Regions from separate parts of the Bacillus paramobilis genome, predicted to be linked through region 3. Evidence: riboswitches for the same ligand, from Rfam matches in the RefSeq annotation. Region 3 holds a riboswitch; each other region holds the start of a gene.

Region 1 (6,260 bases), 660 kb from region 3:
ACTATTCTCGTTCCAGATCCAGGCTACCCAGATTATTTATCAGGTGTTGCTTTAGCAAAAGCACAATTTGAAACAATGCCGCTACTTGCAGAAAATAATTTTTTACCAGATTATACGAAAATTGATGACTCTATTGCCGAGCGTGCAAAGCTAATGTTTTTAAACTATCCAAATAATCCTACCGGTGCTACTGCATCAAAAGATTTCTTTGATGAAACGATTCATTTTGCTAATGAACATAATATACTAGTCGTTCATGATTTTGCTTACGGTGCAATTGGATTCGATGGTCAAAAACCTGTTAGTTTCTTGCAAGCAGACGGTGCTAAAGATACAGGTATTGAAATTTACACTCTATCGAAAACTTTCAATATGGCTGGATGGCGCATTGCTTTTGCCGTGGGAAATGAAAGTGTGATTGAGACAATAAACTTATTACAAGATCATATGTACGTTAGTATTTTTGGTGCAGTTCAAGATGCTGCCCGCGAAGCACTATTAAGTTCACAGTCTTGCGTAATAGAACTTGTAAATAGTTACGAATCTCGAAGAAACGCTCTTGTTTCAGCTTGTCACTCAATTGGTTGGAATGTAGATATTCCAACAGGGTCATTTTTTGCATGGCTTCCTGTTCCGAAAGGATATACATCTGAGCAATTTTCTAATATTTTACTAGAAAAAGCACACGTTGCAGTTGCTCCTGGTGTTGGATTTGGTGAACATGGCGAAGGGTATGTCCGTGTTGGTCTCTTGCATACAGAAGATAGATTACGAGAAGCCATTAATCGAATTGATAAATTAAATTTTTTCAAAAAGTAATTGACAACATTAAAAATATCTGACAAAATTCAGTTATCTTAAAAATTTAAACATTTCTAAATACTTCTTATCAAGAGCAGGTGGAGGGACGAGCCCGACGAAACCCGGCAACCGATCTACAATCGTAGACACGGTGCTAATTCTCGCAGCATTATGCTGACAGATAAGGAGCTGGTTGTAAAAAAACCTCTCCTTAGCTGAGAGGTTTTTTTATTTAACTAGGAGGTTTTAACAATGAGCGGAATTATAGCGACGTATTTAATCCATGATGATTCACATAACTTAGAAAAAAAGGCCGAGCAAATTGCACTCGGTTTAACAATTGGCTCTTGGACTCATTTGCCACACTTATTGCAAGAACAATTAAAACAGCATAAAGGCAACGTCATTCACGTTGAGGAATTAGCTGAACAAGAACATACCAATTCGTATTTACGTAAAAAAGTAAAACGCGGGATTATTAAAATTGAATATCCGTTATTAAACTTTAGTCCAGACTTACCAGCAATTTTAACAACTGCATTCGGAAAACTATCACTTGATGGCGAAGTGAAATTAATTGACTTAACATTTTCAGACGAGTTAAAAAAGTATTTCCCTGGTCCAAAGTTTGGGATAGATGGTATTCGAAATCTTTTACAAGTGCATGAACGTCCCCTTTTAATGAGCATTTTTAAAGGAATGATTGGACGAAATATTGGGTATTTAAAAACGCAATTACGCGATCAAGCAATTGGTGGTGTAGATATCGTAAAGGATGATGAAATATTATTTGAGAATACATTAACACCACTTACGAAACGCATTGTATCTGGAAAAGAAGTTTTACAATCCGTATATGAAACATACGGCCATAAAACGTTATATGCCGTAAATTTAACAGGACGGACTTTTGATTTAAAAGAAAATGCGAAACGCGCAGTGCACGCTGGCGCTGATATTCTATTATTTAATGTATTTGCTTACGGACTAGATGTACTACAATCACTAGCAGAAGATGATGAAATCCCTGTTCCTATTATGGCACACCCTGCTGTAAGTGGCGCTTACTCAGCATCCAAGTTATATGGAGTTTCATCTCCATTATTACTTGGAAAGCTACTACGTTATGCTGGGGCTGACTTTTCATTATTCCCATCTCCATACGGAAGTGTTGCGCTAGAAAAAGAGGAGGCTCTTGCCATCTCAAAATATTTAACTGAAGACGATGCATTTTTCAAAAAGAGTTTTTCTGTTCCATCTGCTGGTATTCACCCTGGTTTCGTTCCCTTTATTTTACGAGATTTCGGTAAAGATGTTGTTATTAATGCTGGCGGCGGGATACATGGACATCCGAGCGGGGCGCAAGGCGGCGGTAAAGCTTTCCGTACTGCAATTGATGCCACTTTGCAAAATACACCACTCCATGAAGTAGATGACATAAATTTGCATAGTGCACTACAAATATGGGGAAATCCCTCTAATGAGGTGAAATTATGAGTATTCAAGTATTTTGTGATTTCGATGGCACGATTACAAATAATGATAACATTATGTCCATTATGGAAAAATTTGCACCACCAGAAGCTGAAGAAGTAAAGAACAGAATTTTATTACAAGAGCTGTCTATTCAAGAAGGTGTTTCTCAATTATTTCAATTAATACCTACTAGTCTACACGATGATATGATTCAATTTTTAATAGAAACTGCTGAAATACGTAATGGTTTTCATGAATTTATACAATTTGTAAATGAAAATAACATTTCTTTTTACGTAATATCAGGCGGAATGGATTTCTTCGTCTATCCACTCTTACAAGGAATCATTCCAAAAGAGAAAATCTACTGTAATGAAACAGACTTTTCCAGTGAATTCATTACCGTTAAGTGGCCTCATCCTTGTGATCATCATTGTCAAAATCATTGCGGATTATGCAAATCATCTTTAATCCGTAAATTAAGTGATACGAATGACCTCCATATTGTGATTGGAGATTCAATTACCGATTTACAAGCTGCGAAACAAGCAGATAAAGTATTTGCTCGTGACTTCCTTATTACAAAGTGTGAAGAGAATTATATTGCTTATACACCGTTTGAAACATTCCATGATATTCAAAATGAATTAAAACATTTGTTGGAGGTGAAATCATGAAACAACTTTTTCGTCAATGGTATGACTTAAGCGAGATAAAAAAAGAATTAACAACACGAAATTGGTTTCCAGCAACGAGTGGTAATATTTCTATAAAGGTTAGTCATGAACCGCTCACTTTTCTCATTACAGCAAGTGGTAAAGATAAAACAAAAACGACTCCCGATGATTTTCTATTAGTAGATCATCTAGGAGTTCCCGTATTAGAGACTGAATTACGCCCGTCAGCAGAAACAATATTGCATACACATATTTATAACAATACAAATGCCGGGTGCGTACTTCATGTTCATACAACTGATAACAATGTCATCACAAATTTATATAATGATGCAGTCATCCTTCAAAATCAAGAAATTATTAAAGCTCTCGATATTTGGGAAGAAGGTGCAACAATTCACATTCCTATTATCGAAAACCATGCCCATATCCCAACGCTTGGAGAAAACTTCCGAAAGCATATACAAGGTGATTCGGGAGCAATATTAATCCGTAACCATGGTATTACCGTATGGGGCCGAGATAGCTTTGATGCAAAGAAAAGATTAGAAGCTTATGAGTTTTTATTCCAATTTCATATAAAACTATTATCAATTCAAGGAGGCGTTTCTAATGGCGCAAATTCGTATTCATGAAGTAAATACTCGCATTGAAAATGAAGTGGAAGTATCTAAATTTCTACAAGAGGAAGGCGTTTTATATGAGAAATGGAACATCTCTAAGCTTCCTACTCATTTAAATGAAAATTATTCTTTAACTGATGAAAACAAGGCTGAAATATTAGCTGTGTTCTCAAAAGAAATCGCTGATGTTTCAGCGCGCCGAGGTTATAAAGCACATGATGTAATTTCACTTTCAAATAGCACACCTAACCTTGACGAATTATTAATTAATTTCCAAAAAGAACACCATCATACTGATGATGAAGTTCGCTTTATTGTTAGTGGTCATGGCATCTTTGCCATTGAAGGAAAAGATGGAAAGTTCTTTGACGTTGAACTTGAGCCAGGCGATCTCATATCTGTTCCTGAAAATGCAAGACATTATTTTACTTTGCAAGATGATCGTCAAGTTGTAGCAATTCGTATTTTTGTTACAACTGAAGGCTGGGTTCCAATTTATTAAGGTAGTTAGTTGAGTAAAAGGACTTGGATCCCCTTTTCCAACCTTTTATTCACTCTACATATATACATCCTCCTATGGAACAGGCTTATTTCAAAAATGAAATAAGCCTGATTTTTTATTTTCTCAAACATATGAGTCCTTCTATTCCAAAACAATCTCTCCTTCTATTTTTTAAGTGAATTTTTTAACACTTTTTGAACATTTATTGAACTTTTTTTGAATTTATTCTGAAAATTCTGTTTTGTATATGATATACTACAATTAAATACGAAGGAAAAGAATATCGCAAACAGAGGGGGATAATCATGAGTTTACTTATCGCACTTATACTAGGGGTTACGTGTGGAGCACTTCCTGTTATTCTAGGAGCTATTATGGAAGAGTTGGAAGTTGGCGTTTTAGGTTTTGTTGCATCTTGTGTAAGCGCTTTATTTTTTGGCTTGTTCGGTGCTATTCCTGTTTCAATTCTGTGTGCATTTTATATAGTACGCCATGCTCGTGCAAAACAATTCGGTCCTAATCATATCGCACAAGTTATTCCATTCCCAATCGAACGATGCCGCCGGGCTTCTAGCTTATAATTATAAAATTAAAAATAAATAAAAGTCCTCAAATGAGGACTTTTATTTATTTTCTTCTAGAAATTGAAACAATTCTTGTAAATGTAGGGCATCTTCACTATAGCTAATAGATACGTGACATATACCGTCAATCTCTGCTTGCATATATAGATCGACTCCATCTCGATCATATTTCAATGCCAAATAAAATTCCATTTCTTCTAGCATCTTTTTTGAAGTTCGAATAACATAATGCCCTCTCTCATCTCTTCCATATTCAAATTTCGGTTCAAAATCATATTTTTGTTTAAAAGCTTCTTTTTGTTTTTCATTAATTTGTATACAAGTCGCTCGTTGTACAGTATCAATCATCTCATCAAATTTTTGAAGATCCATCCCATTTACCCCCTTATGTACTTTTTGTATAACACTTGTGTTCCGCTATTCTCTTCCCCATCTTTCATTAACTCTTCATACAATTCCTTCGCCAAATTTAAACCTGGTACTGGTAATTGCAATTTTTCGGCCTCATCTAAAGCAATCTTCATATCTTTCATAAAATGTTTTACATAAAACCCTGGTTCAAAATCTCCCTTTAACATTCGAGGAGCTAAGTTACTCAATGACCAACTACCTGCTGCTCCCGTTGAAATACTCTCTAATACTTTATCCGGATTTAGTCCAGCTTTTTTCGCATAAGCAACAGCTTCACATACTCCAATCATGTTAGAAGCAATCGCAATTTGATTGCACATTTTTGTATGTTGTCCACTTCCAGCTGGTCCTTGCAACTGAATATTTGTCCCTAATTTTTCAAATAACGGTAAACATTTTTCATATATTTCTTTTTCGCCACCGACCATAATTGCGAGCCTTGCTTCTTTCGCACCAATGTCTCCTCCAGACACAGGTGCATCTAACGTATATACATTCTTACTTTTACCAGCTTCATTAATACGTTTTGCCAATGTTGGTGTAGATGTCGTGAAATCAATTGCTATCGTACCTTCATTTGCATTCTCCAAAATTCCATCTATCCCAAAGTATACTTCTTCTACATCATGTGGATATCCAACCATAGTCATTACAACATCAACTTGCTTTACTAACTCTTTCGGTGTATCACACCAATTTGCACCATCTCGCACTAAAGAGTCTGTCTTCGCTTTTGTTCTATTATATACATATACTTTATAACCGTCTTGCATTAAATGACGCACCATACTTTTTCCCATTACACCAATACCGATGAAACCTATTGATACATTTTTACGTTTCATTTTCTCATCCCCTTTGTTCTAATAAATCACTTACCATCTTTCGAAACTCATTATTAAAATCATCATCTATACTATTTTTCACATTTGAAAATAAAATAACAAAAGTACCTTTTTCTTTATTAAAATTATTGAAAGTGTTCCAACCAGATAGTACACCATGATTATGAAAATAGGCCGGATATATGTAAAAACTAAATGCATATTTTCGTTCTGTTGAAGGTGAAAACATCGCTTGTATACTTTGTTCAGAAAGAAGTTTCCCATTTATAATCGCTTCGTCTAATTTCTTCATATCGCCAACTGTCGTATACATCTCACCGCATCCGTATAACCACTCCATT
Region 2 (6,260 bases), 2.1 Mb from region 3:
TATTTTCCAACCAGGAAAAGGCGTAAACATGGAGCAGTTAACAAAGACAGATATTTCAAAATATACACATACGACAGAGCAAGTACAAAGTCATTCATTTGCAGATACATTTGTAAATATTGTTCCAACGAACATTATGAAGTCATTAGCTGACGGAGATATGCTTGCTATTATCTTCTTCTCTGTATTATTTGGTTTAGGTGTAGCGGCAATTGGTGAAAGAGGAAGACCGGTTCTTCAATTTTTCCAAGGTGTAGCTGATGCAATGTTTTACGTAACAAACCAAGTTATGAAATTTGCACCATTTGGTGTGTTTGCACTAATTGGAGTTACAGTTTCTACATTTGGTCTTTCTTCATTAATTCCATTAGGGAAATTATTAATTGTAGTATATGGAGCAATGATTTTCTTCGTTGTAGTCGTATTAGGAATTACAGCGAAAATATTTGGAATTAACATTTTCCAATTCTTTAAGATTTTAAAAGACGAATTGATCTTAGCATACTCTACAGCAAGTTCAGAAACAGTTTTACCGAAAATCATGGAGAAAATGGAGAAGTTCGGTTGTCCGAAGGCAATTACATCTTTCGTTATTCCGACAGGTTATTCATTTAACTTAGATGGATCAACTTTATATCAAGCAATTGCGGCTATTTTCTTAGCGCAAATGTACGGTATTGATTTATCCATTACACAACAAATTACATTATTACTTGTATTAATGCTTACATCAAAAGGTATTGCGGGTGTACCTGGCGTATCATTCGTTGTATTATTAGCGACACTTGGTACAGTAGGTATTCCAGCTGAAGGTTTAGCCTTCATCGCTGGTATTGACCGTATTTTAGATATGGCTCGTACAGCAGTTAACGTTGTAGGTAACTCTTTAGCGGCTGTAGTTATGTCTAAGTGGGAAGGTCAGTATGACGCTGAAAAAGGACAGGCCTATTTGAAAGAGATTTCTAATAAGCAAGCAGCTTAATTATAATTTGAACAAGCTCTCACATAATATGTGGGGGCTTTTCTATATAGAAGGGAAGCGGACGTAATGAAACGTAAATATGGTGACGGTTCTTCGTGGAAGCGACTAATAGAGAAAGATTATACAGTTAAGCAAATAGAAGAAGGAATGCTAGGAATACTGGAAATAAAAAAGGTGAAAGAACCTAGTTGTAAAGAATATGATGGTAAGGAACTTTGTATTGCAGGGAATCAGTTTACGTGGATTCAATATTTCATAGACGGGAAAAACTTTGCGATTACAGCTATGTTAGATGATCAGAAAAAATTAGTGCAATATTATATTGATGTGGCGAAAGAATATGAAATAGACGATCGTGGTTTACCTTATTTTGATGATTTATATTTAGATGTAGTGTTATTACCGAACGGTAAAATGTATATATTGGATGAAGATGAGTTAGAGGATGCTTATAAAAGTGGCGATGTTACAAAAGAAGAGTATGAGTTAGCTTGGTGCACTACGAAATGGATAATAGCTGCAATAAAAAATAGTGAATTTTATTGGATTTCAATATTGGAAGAAGAAATCAAAAAGTTAAAATGATTGTTGTATTCAAATTTTTGCATAATTACCAAAAAAATCTATACAAAAAATAATTGACTTTTGTTTTGTAAGCGAGTAAAGTTAGGGAAGAAATTATTATTAAAAAATAAATATGAAACCTTCTTATAAAGAGAGGCGGAGGGACTGGCCCTACGATGCCTCGGCAGCGGACTCGATTTCAGAGTGCTGTGCCAAATCCAGCAAGCATGTGCTTGAAAGATGAGAAGAGCGTTTCTTATAGATGTATAAGACCTCTTCTCATTGGAAGAGGTCTTTTGTTATTCATTAGAAAAAGGTTGAAACTAGGGAGAGATGGTACTTTGAAAGAAACGAGAGGAAATGGTTTGGCTTTATTACCACTGGGGATATTTTTGGCGCTATTTATTGGTTCTGGAATTATTACAGGTGATTTCTATAAATTGCCGATACTTGTAGCAATTTCAATTGCTGTAGGGGTCGCTTTAGCAATGAATCGTAAAGAAAGCTTTAATGTAAAAGTAGAACGATTTGCTAAAGGTGCAGGGAACCCAGATATTATGATTATGGTTCTAATATTTGTGCTTGCAGGAGCATTTTCTGAAACAGCAAAAGGGATGGGCGGCGTTGATTCTACAGTTAACTTAGCGTTATCCATTTTGCCGCAAGGATTTATCGTAGCTGGAATTTTTGTTATAGGGGCATTTATTTCATTAGCGATGGGAACTTCAATGGGAACGATTGCTGCATTAGCACCAATTGCTGTAGGGATTAGTGGGCAAACTGATATCTCCATTGCACTTACGATGGCTACTGTTGTTGGTGGAGCGATGTTTGGTGATAATTTATCATTTATTTCAGATACAACAATCGCAGCTGTACGTTCGCAAGGAACAGAAATGAAAGATAAGTTTAAAACGAACTTTTTAATTGTATTACCAGCAGCGGTTATTACAATTGTACTATTAGTAATCGTTACCTTAGGAAGTGATACGCAGATTAAAGCGCATAGCTTTGACTGGATAAAGATTTTACCGTATGCAGGAGTACTTATTACAGCGTTACTTGGCTGGAATGTACTTATCGTGTTAACTGGTGGGACAGTACTATCAGGCGTTATCGGTCTTTTAGATGGAAGTTACACGTTAGAGAGTTTCTTTAAAAGTGTAACGACTGGAATGGGCGGTATGATGGAGTTAGTATTACTTGCTATTTTAATTGGCGGTATGGTCGAACTGATTCAATATAATGGTGGCATTCAATATTTAATGAATATTTTAACGCGTAACATTCGTTCGAAAAAAGGAGCAGAGTTCGGTATCGCTGGCTTAGTAAGTATGACGAATATGTGTACAGCAAATAATACGATTTCTATTATCTTTACAGGTCCGCTTGCGAAAAACATTGCAGATCAGTATGAAATTGATCCTCGTAAATCAGCGAGTGTATTAGATCTTTTCTCATGCTGTGTGCAAGGGTTAATCCCGTATGGTGCTCAAATGTTAACAGCAGCAGGGTTTGCGGCGTTATCTCCGATTGAATTGTTACCATATGCGTTTTATCCAATCTTAGTTGGAGTATGTGGAATCATTTCTATATTAATTGGTTTCCCGAGGTTTTCTAAAGTGGCGGGAAAGAAAGAATATCATAAAACAGCATAATGAAAAATGAAGTTTATGCATAGCAATGAAAGCCGTACAGAGAGTATTCTCTGTACGGCTTTTTATGTGCAATAAAAGAGTGAAACATCCTATCCAATCGTAGTTTTTGCACAAGGCTGAATGCGACTCGGTCTTAAGTCTGAGTTAAAAACGGTTCTTAAGCTCGTTATGGAAAGATGAAAAAATAGTTAAGATAAGAGTATCAAATCGAAGGGAGGCAAGCACAAGATGAAACAATTTCTAGCGTTTATCGCGGCTGGTATTTTAGCTTTAATTGCTCTTGGCAGTCTTGCTGGTATTATAGGGTTCGCAATTGGAGCAGGAGTTGTGTACTGGAGCTATAAATCATTTGTGCGAGCACAATCATTTTTTGGAAAGTTAGCTTGGGGTATTGTTGGTTTGATCGGCTTGTCCATCGCCCTTTCTCATTCCCCAGCACTAATCGGTATCGCAGCATTAGTAGTTTTATACTACGGATATCGTGAGTGGAAAAAAGAAAAAAATGTAGTTGTTGATTCTGCACCAGAAAGTTCTAAACCATATAGCAACTTTGAAGATGAGTGGAACAAGTTAATGAAAAACTAATAAAAATCAAATCAAATTTATAAAGTAGAAGAGAGGAAGATTATAATGAAACAATCTTTATTCGGACGTGTACGCGATGCAATTTTAGCAGATTTTCATAATGTGTTAGATGAGAAAGAAAGAAAAAATCCAATCGCTATGTTAAACCAATATTTACGCGATAGTGAGCGTGAAACAACAAAAATTGAGAAGTTAATTCAGCGTCATAAAACATTAAAATCTAATTTCGCTCGTGAGCTTGAGCAAGCGCGTTATTTCGTTAATAAAAGATCAAAACAGGCTATCATCGCTCAAGAAGCAGGCGAATTACAGTTACACGAACGTGCATTAGAAGAAGTAGCTTATTATGAAGGGCAAGTAACTCGATTAGAAGGAATGTATGCTGGTGTTGTAGAGCAAATCGATGAGTTAGAGCGTCGTCTTTCTGACATGAAAAATAAATTAAAAGAAATGCACGCAAAGCGCATGGAACTAATGGCACGTGAAAATATGGCACATGCAAATCGCCGTATGAATACAGCGATGCATAAAATGGATGAAAACAATCCGTTCTTACGCTTTGAAGAAATTGAAGATCATATTCGTGACTTAGAAACTCGTATGAATGAGGAGCATGAACGTGACACATTTGATATGAAGATTGCAAAGCTTGAGCGTGAAATGAAAGAAAAGAATGATGTATCGTTAACGAAAGAGTTAACAAAATAATAGTAGTATATTATAAAACAGGCTTATGATATAGTGATAGGAGAAAAGGTGTTGGAAAGCAATGCCTTTTCTTCTATGTATATGTGAAAAGAAGGGGGGGAGCTGAAATGAAGAAGCATTTTTCAAAAACACAATTAATGGGGATGCTCCTCATCATATTTGGATTCGGTCTTTTTCTTGATATGATACTTGGACATTTTGAACCAGGTGGTCTCATTTTTGCATTTATTATGCTTATGTTTGGAAGGCATTATCGTAAAAAGAATCGTTATGTACGGGGAAATGTATTTTTATTTGTTGGTGGTATCGTATTTTTATTCTTCTTATTTTCATCAGCAGCATTTGTTCTTGTCGTATTTGCTTGTTTAGCTTTAATTGGTTATCAACTGATTCAACAAGGACATCAGCAAAAAGCAATGAAGGTTGAAATTAAAGAAAAAGGGATTATAGACGAAGAGAAGCAAATATACCGTACAGAACCGTATTTAAAAAATATGTTTGTAGGGAATATACGAATGATGGATCATATTTATGAACTTGAGGATATTAATGTTCAATATGGTGCTTGTGATGTGGAAATAGATTTAACAACTGCTATGATCCCAGAAGGGGAGACGGTAATTGTTATTCGCGGTGTCGTTGGTAATATCCGTTTATATGTGCCATATGATATTGAACTGTCTTTAAATCATTCTGTTCTTGTCGGACGTGTGCTTCTGCCAGGTCATGAAGAAACAGGATTTAACCGCAATGTTACATTTAGAACAGAGCAGTATAAAGAGGCTCCTCGTCGTATTAAAATTATTTCTTCGCTTGTCGTAGGCGATACGGAAGTGAGGAAAGTATAATGAAAAAACAAAAAAATATTTCATGGATGTATATTCGTTATTCTATGCTGTCCTCTGTTAGTATCGCACTTATTTGTACAATTGTATATGTATGGAAAAGCGAGCAACAAGTGTATGATTTATTATGGAAGGAATCCATCGCTTCTGTTCCAATTGGCTTGTTTATTATGACTACAAGTTTACTTATCGGGGGAATTGTAGGATATGCAATCGGTTACTATATAGAGCAGCGTATACAAGGATTAAATACTTTTCTATTTGAAGTAGAGCGAGGGAATTTTCCGAGCGATGTTTCGTTTACTGCAGATGATGAATTTCATGAAGTGGAACGAAAAGTAATCGTTCTGGCTCGTCGATTAGAGGAGCAAGCTGGACTCTTTCAAAAAGTAACGAATGAACGAGCTCATTGGAATGAAGAGATGAGACAAGAAGCGATTTCCCAGGAAAGGCATCGATTAGCGAGGGAGCTGCATGATTCTGTAAGTCAGCAGCTTTTTGCAATGTCGATGATGATGTCGGCTATTAATGAACAAGTAGCTGAAATTCCAGAAATGACGAAAAAGCAGTTGCAGCTCGTTGAAAATATGGTTGTAAATGCACAGTCAGAAATGAGAGCATTGCTTCTTCATCTACGCCCAGTGCAGTTAGAAGGTAAGAAACTAACAGAGGGTATAGAAGAATTATTAACAGAACTGTCTAGAAAGCAACATATGAAAATTGAATGGTTAATTGAACCAATTCAATTAAAAAAAGGTGTAGAAGATCATTTATTCCGTATTGTACAAGAGGCGCTGTCTAATACTTTACGGCATGCGAAGGCAAAGAAAACGGAAGTACGTCTACGCAAAATTGAGCAATATGCAATATTGAAAATTATTGATGATGGTGTCGGTTTTAAAGTAGGGGTTAATAAGG
Region 3 (6,260 bases):
ACAGCTGAAGATGATTTCGTAGCCAATGTGAACAAGATGAGAAGTATCCCATTAACAATATTATATCCAGAATGTCGCTTTTCTTTTCCTACTCCGCGCATTAAACGAGAACTTCTTTCCTTTAAACCTGACATTATTCACATTGCTACACCTTTCAATATGGGACTCTGTGGATTGTATTATGCAAAAAAGTTAAACATCCCAGTTGTCGGTTCTTATCATACTGATTTCGATGCTTATTTACGCTATTATAAAATTGAATTTCTCTCTAATATGCTTTGGAACTATTTAAAATGGTTTCATAGTCATATGCAAAAAAATTTCGTTCCTTCCTTTGAAACGTTACACCAACTAAAAAATAAAGGCTTTCAGGCCCTCTCCATATGGGGACGTGGTGTAGATTGCACACTCTTTCATCCATCTTACAATACAGACCTATTCCGAAAAAAATATAATATTACAGCGAAGTATGTCCTTTCCTATGTTGGACGGATTGCCCCTGAAAAAGATATTGATACGTTGCAACACCTTATCTTGAAAACGACTCATACTCGAAACGACGTTCATTGGCTCATCGCAGGAGACGGTCCTCTAGCAACAAATTTGCGTGAAGCTGTTCCGCGTGCACATATCACTTTTACTGGATATTTACAAGGGAAGGATTTAGCTGAAGCATATGCTTGTTCTAACATCATGGTATTTCCATCCGCTACTGAAACGTTCGGAAATGTCGTACTCGAATCACTTGCATGTGGTACACCTGTCATTGGTGCAAATAGTGGCGGGGTTAAAAATATTATTACAGATGGAAAAACGGGAGTTCTTTGTCCGCCCAAAAATGAGGACGCATTTCTATTATCCATCCATTCTTTATTGCAAAATGAAGAGCAACTTACACAAATGGGCATAGCAGCTTCGTCTTATGCTAAATCAAAAAGCTGGGATGAGATCTTTCGTGGCTTACTTGACCAATATGAAACGGTCCTTCAGCATAACGCATCAGAGTTACTTGCTTAAATAGAAAAACTCCCTTCAAAAAACGAAGGGAGTTTCTTACACAGTTGTAAACTTTACTTAAATAAATGATACACAAGGTGAAGTATCACTTTATTTATATATTCATTATAACAAAAATAAACACAAATAAACAGACTTGTAATAAAAACCCATAAAAATTAATATATGGTTATACAGTATTTTAACTGTATAGTGATTTTAAGAATTCCCCTTAAAATCAACTTACTCACATATCTTTATACAGTAATTGTTCCCCAATTTCTGTATATCAAAAAACCTTTCATTCATTTGAAAGGTCTTTTTGAGCCTGCATATATTCTTCTTTCGTATTCACATTTATAAACCAATCCGCATGCGCTTGTACATTTTCACCAACAATATATTTCACATTACATTGTGATAAAAGCTGACTCATACTTCTTTTTTCTTCCTGAAGCAAAGCATAAATCTTTTCTTTCACGCGGTTATGATACGCTGCAAGTAACGGTTGTTTCCTTCCATTAATAATAGGGACAACTGCATCATATTCATTACTCGTTTGCTCTAGTAAAATGGTAAACCATTCTTGCGAAACATTTGGCGCATCGCAAGGCATAATAGCATACCAATCTGCTTCTATATATTCCATTCCTGATACAATTCCAGCAAGTGGTCCATTTCCTTTATAATGCGGAATATCTTCTATAACAGGAACTTGTACAAGTTCCTCTACTCGCTCTTTTATATCAGAATGACTAATGACTACAACCTCTTGCAAAGCAGTCGTCATCACTTTCAAAATATGCTCTATAAAAGTACTACCTTGCCAGATCGCTAATGCTTTCGGCTCACCGAATCGACTCGACATACCGCCTGCCAATACAATTCCAGCATACTTACTCATTGGCGATGCAGCTCAAATGTAATATGACCTAATTCCGGTAAAATCAATTTATTCATCGCAAGACGAACTGCTCCGCTAGACCCTGGCATGGAAAAGACAACTTTGCGCCCAATTGTACCGCCGATTGCTCTACTTAACATCGCGCTGCTTCCGATATCTTCTAAATAACTAATCATACGAAACAACTCACCAAACCCGACAATCTCTTTATCTAATAACGCTGATACTGCTTCAATCGTTACATCACGCTTCGTAATACCAGTACCGCCATTTGTTAAAACGACATCAACATCTTCCCTATGATAACCAGCTAACACTGCTTGCTGAATACTTTCTTTATCATCTTTTACAATTTCATAAGAGGTCACTGTATGCCCTGCTTCTTTTAACAATTCATGTAATAGCTGCCCGCTCTTATCTGTCTCTCCCGTACGTGTATCGGAAATCGTCACGATCTTGCAGCGCACTTCTTTTGGAGCTTGTTTTTTATGTTCGGTTACGCTCATTTTATATCTTTCCTTTCCTAAAGGCTTTTCTTCATTTTATCATACATATCTTTACACAATTATGTATGAAGCCGCTAATACACCATGATACAATATAAGTATATACAACCACAAAAAGGAAAATATACTTTCTTATACTCCTAGACTACACATCATTAGCTACTCTTTAAATCCCCTTATATTTTCCACATAGTAGATTTCATTTTAAATTACAAAATAATTTGGAGGTTCACTCATTATGGAACTTTATAAAAAACTAACAACAACATTCATCCTCTTATTCGTCGCTTCCATTACTGTCGGCTTTTCTCTAAAAGACGCAATTCCATACGCTACATTAGTAAGTATTATATTCGCAACACTATTTTTACTAAGCAGTGCCTTTTGCGCGGGTAAAGCACGTCAAATGAAAGGTTGATTACATATGTTCAAGAAGAAACCAATCTTTTGTAAATCCTGCGGGAAAGAAATACAAACGTATGAAAAGGCATGGGTTCATATGCCTTTTCCGGCAAGTGGTATGACTAATATGAAAAAGTATATTGAGCTAGACGGCGAAGTTTATTGTGGTTCTTGCATCCAAGTAGTAAATAAAACAAAATAAAAAAGCTTTGCGCTCACGGCGCAAAGCTTTTTTTCATATATTATAGACCAGCTTGCTCTTTTAAAGCTGCAGCTTTGTCTGTACGTTCCCATGTTAGATCTACATCAGTACGTCCGAAGTGGCCGTAAGCTGCTGTTTGTTTGTAAATTGGGCGACGTAAGTCTAGCATTTTAATAATACCAGCTGGGCGAAGATCGAAGTTGTTACGAACTAGTTCTACTAGTACGTCTTCAGATACTTTACCAGTGCCGAACGTATCAACTGAAATTGATACTGGTTGTGCTACACCGATTGCGTATGCAAGTTGTACTTCTGCTTTGTCAGCAAGACCAGCTGCTACGATGTTTTTCGCAACATAACGAGCTGCATATGCTGCTGAACGGTCAACTTTCGTTGCATCTTTACCAGAGAATGCACCGCCACCGTGGCGAGCGTATCCACCGTAAGTATCAACGATGATTTTACGTCCTGTTAAACCAGCATCACCTTGTGGTCCACCAATTACGAAGCGGCCAGTTGGGTTAATGAAGAATTTCGTTTCTCCATCCATTAATTCTGCTGGAACTACAGCTTTAATTACATGCTCTTTTAAATCGCGATCGATTTCTTCCCATGTAACATCTGGATGATGCTGTGTAGAAATTACGATTGTATCTACACGTACAGGTTTACCATTTTCATCATACTCAACTGTAACTTGCGTTTTTCCATCCGGACGTAAGTATGATAATGTATCATCTTTACGTACTTCAGTTAAACGGCGAGCTAATTTGTGAGCAAGCGAGATTGGAAGTGGCATTAACTCTTGTGTCTCATTACATGCGAAACCAAACATTAAACCTTGGTCTCCTGCACCAATTGCCTCAATCTCAGCGTCAGTCATTTGACCTTCGCGTGCTTCTAGCGCTTGGTCAACACCCATAGCGATGTCAGCAGATTGCTCATCGATAGATGTTAAAACTGCACAAGTTTCTGCATCGAATCCGTATTTTGCGCGTGTGTAACCAATGCCTTGAATTGTTTCACGAACGATTTTTGGAATATCTACGTAAGTAGAAGTCGTAATTTCCCCCGCTACCAATACTAAACCAGTTGTTACAGTTGTTTCACAAGCTACACGTGCATTTGCGTCTTTTGATAAGATCGCATCTAAAATTGAATCAGAAATTTGGTCACAAATTTTATCTGGATGTCCTTCAGTTACAGACTCAGATGTGAACAGATGACGTTTTTTTGTCATGTGGTAAACCTCCCTACAGTAATTGTATATATTGTACGGAACTCATCCTTAATTTGCCACAAATTGCGACATACATTTATTCTCCCACAAGCATACAGAAAAACCTTTCCCACTTTACATAGAGGAAAGGTTTAATTTGCTACTTGCATACTGCTTTTTGCCCTTCGCTCTTATCGTTCGAGACCTGTAGCCTCGCACAGGTTTTAGCACCTATTCACCTGTATTTACCACTACAAGTGAGGTTGCTGGGCTTCATCGGGCCTGTCCCTCCGCCAGCTCGGGATAAGAGAGTATCCGTCCCAACCTATACTAAAGAAATGATATTCATTTGTCAATTAATATTCACATTTTCCTGAAAGTTTTTCTCAATACGCCTAAAATGAAATATTAATAAGGAAATAATGCATTCACACAAACAAAAAGAAATAAATAGTATACATTATTTATATAATTGTGTTATACTCTTGTTGGGGATTACGAGAAATATTTCATTAAATGAAAAGGATGGTATATAAATATGAGTACTGTGAATGTCCAAATTGGTTTACACGAATTATTGAACGGAAGCAATGCACAGATTCAACTAAGTGTTCCGCAATTAGTGGAAAAAGTATTAATGCGAAATGAAGGGAAATTAACTTCTACTGGTGCCGTTTCTGCTTCAACAGGAAAATATACAGGACGTTCTCCTAAAGATAAATTTATTGTGAAAGAAGCATCGGTTGCTGACAAAATTGCTTGGGGAGCAGTGAATCAACCGATTTCTGAAGAACATTTTAATAAATTATATACTAAAGTTTTAGAATACTTAAAAGAAAAAGAAGAGTTATTCGTCTTCAATGGATTTGCTGGCGCTGACCGCAATTACCGCCTACCAATTCAAGTTATTAACGAATATGCATGGCACAATTTATTTGTACATCAATTATTCATTCGTCCAACTGAAGAAGAATTAACAACTCATGAATCAGAGTTCACAATTGTTTCTGCACCGAATTTCAAAGCTGATCCAGCTGTTGACGGTACAAACTCTGAAGCATTCATTATGGTTTCATTCGAAAAACGTATCGTACTAATTGGTGGTACAGAATACGCTGGAGAAATGAAAAAATCAATCTTCTCTATTATGAACTTCTTACTACCTGAACAAGATATTCTTTCTATGCATTGCTCTGCAAACGTAGGTGAAGAAGGCGACGTAGCACTATTCTTCGGTTTATCTGGAACAGGTAAAACAACATTATCTGCTGATCCAAACCGTAAATTAATCGGTGATGATGAGCATGGTTGGTCTGATAACGGTGTATTCAATATTGAAGGCGGTTGCTACGCAAAATGTGTAAACCTTTCTCACGAGAAAGAACCACAAATTTTCGATGCAATCAAATTTGGATCTGTTTTAGAAAACGTTATCATTAATGATCAAACGCGTATCGCAGACTACAACGATACTACTTTAACAGAAAATACTCGTGCTGCATACCCTATGCATGCGATTGACAATATCGTACTGCCAAGTGTTGCTGGACACCCAAATACAATCATTTTCTTAACTGCTGATGCATCTGGCGTATTGCCTCCAATCAGTAAGTTATCAAAAGAACAAGCTATGTATCATTTCTTAAGTGGTTACACTAGTAAACTAGCAGGAACAGAGCGCGGCGTTACATCTCCGCAAGCAACATTCTCAACTTGCTTCGGTTCACCATTCTTACCACTTGATGCATCTCGCTATGCTGAAATGCTTGGTGAAAAAATCGAGAAACACGATGCGAAAGTATTCTTAGTAAACACTGGCTGGACTGGTGGCGAATACGGCGTTGGTAAACGTATGAACTTAGGTTACACTCGTGCAATGATTCAAGCTGCATTAAGCGGCGAACTTGCGAAAACAGAAACAGCTAAACATGACATCTTCGGTCTTGAAGTTCCACTTCACGTACCAGGTGTACCTGACGAAGTGTTAATGCCTGAACAAACTTGGGCTGATAAAGCTGCTTACAAAGCAAA

What was found. Region 3 has a riboswitch for S-adenosylmethionine ahead of metK (methionine adenosyltransferase). Riboswitches for the same ligand answer to the same signal wherever they lie in the genome.
Region 1: another riboswitch for S-adenosylmethionine. It lies ahead of mtnW (2,3-diketo-5-methylthiopentyl-1-phosphate enolase); the one in region 3 lies ahead of metK (methionine adenosyltransferase).
Region 2: another riboswitch for S-adenosylmethionine. It lies ahead of AABL52_RS19695 (Na+/H+ antiporter NhaC family protein); the one in region 3 lies ahead of metK (methionine adenosyltransferase).

What each region holds. Positions count from the first base shown of each region.
Region 1 is NZ_CP151108.1:1,369,403-1,375,662, reverse strand. It holds gene AABL52_RS07280 (pyridoxal phosphate-dependent aminotransferase) at 1-819, shown strand, start outside; SAM riboswitch class I at 884-989, shown strand; gene mtnW (2,3-diketo-5-methylthiopentyl-1-phosphate enolase) at 1,054-2,298, shown strand; gene AABL52_RS07270 (2-hydroxy-3-keto-5-methylthiopentenyl-1-phosphate phosphatase) at 2,295-2,954, shown strand; gene AABL52_RS07265 (methylthioribulose 1-phosphate dehydratase) at 2,951-3,589, shown strand; gene AABL52_RS07260 (1,2-dihydroxy-3-keto-5-methylthiopentene dioxygenase) at 3,567-4,079, shown strand; gene AABL52_RS07255 (hypothetical protein) at 4,385-4,660, shown strand; gene AABL52_RS07250 (DUF3909 family protein) at 4,703-5,035, opposite strand; gene AABL52_RS07245 (NAD(P)-dependent oxidoreductase) at 5,041-5,919, opposite strand; gene AABL52_RS07240 (serine hydrolase domain-containing protein) at 5,924-6,260, opposite strand, start outside.
Region 2 is NZ_CP151108.1:3,856,637-3,862,896, reverse strand. It holds gene gltP (glutamate/aspartate:proton symporter GltP) at 1-982, shown strand, start outside; gene AABL52_RS19700 (DUF402 domain-containing protein) at 1,049-1,567, shown strand; SAM riboswitch class I at 1,688-1,793, shown strand; gene AABL52_RS19695 (Na+/H+ antiporter NhaC family protein) at 1,888-3,204, shown strand; gene AABL52_RS19690 (hypothetical protein) at 3,433-3,789, shown strand; gene AABL52_RS19685 (PspA/IM30 family protein) at 3,835-4,497, shown strand; gene liaF (cell wall-active antibiotics response protein LiaF) at 4,605-5,345, shown strand; gene AABL52_RS19675 (sensor histidine kinase) at 5,345-6,260, shown strand, end outside.
Region 3 is NZ_CP151108.1:707,807-714,066, reverse strand. It holds gene AABL52_RS03685 (glycosyltransferase family 4 protein) at 1-1,017, shown strand, start outside; gene AABL52_RS03680 (molybdenum cofactor guanylyltransferase) at 1,298-1,900, opposite strand; gene AABL52_RS03675 (MogA/MoaB family molybdenum cofactor biosynthesis protein) at 1,897-2,406, opposite strand; gene AABL52_RS03670 (hypothetical protein) at 2,645-2,824, shown strand; gene AABL52_RS03665 (hypothetical protein) at 2,831-3,010, shown strand; gene metK (methionine adenosyltransferase) at 3,051-4,250, opposite strand; SAM riboswitch class I at 4,418-4,539, opposite strand; gene pckA (phosphoenolpyruvate carboxykinase (ATP)) at 4,768-6,260, shown strand, end outside.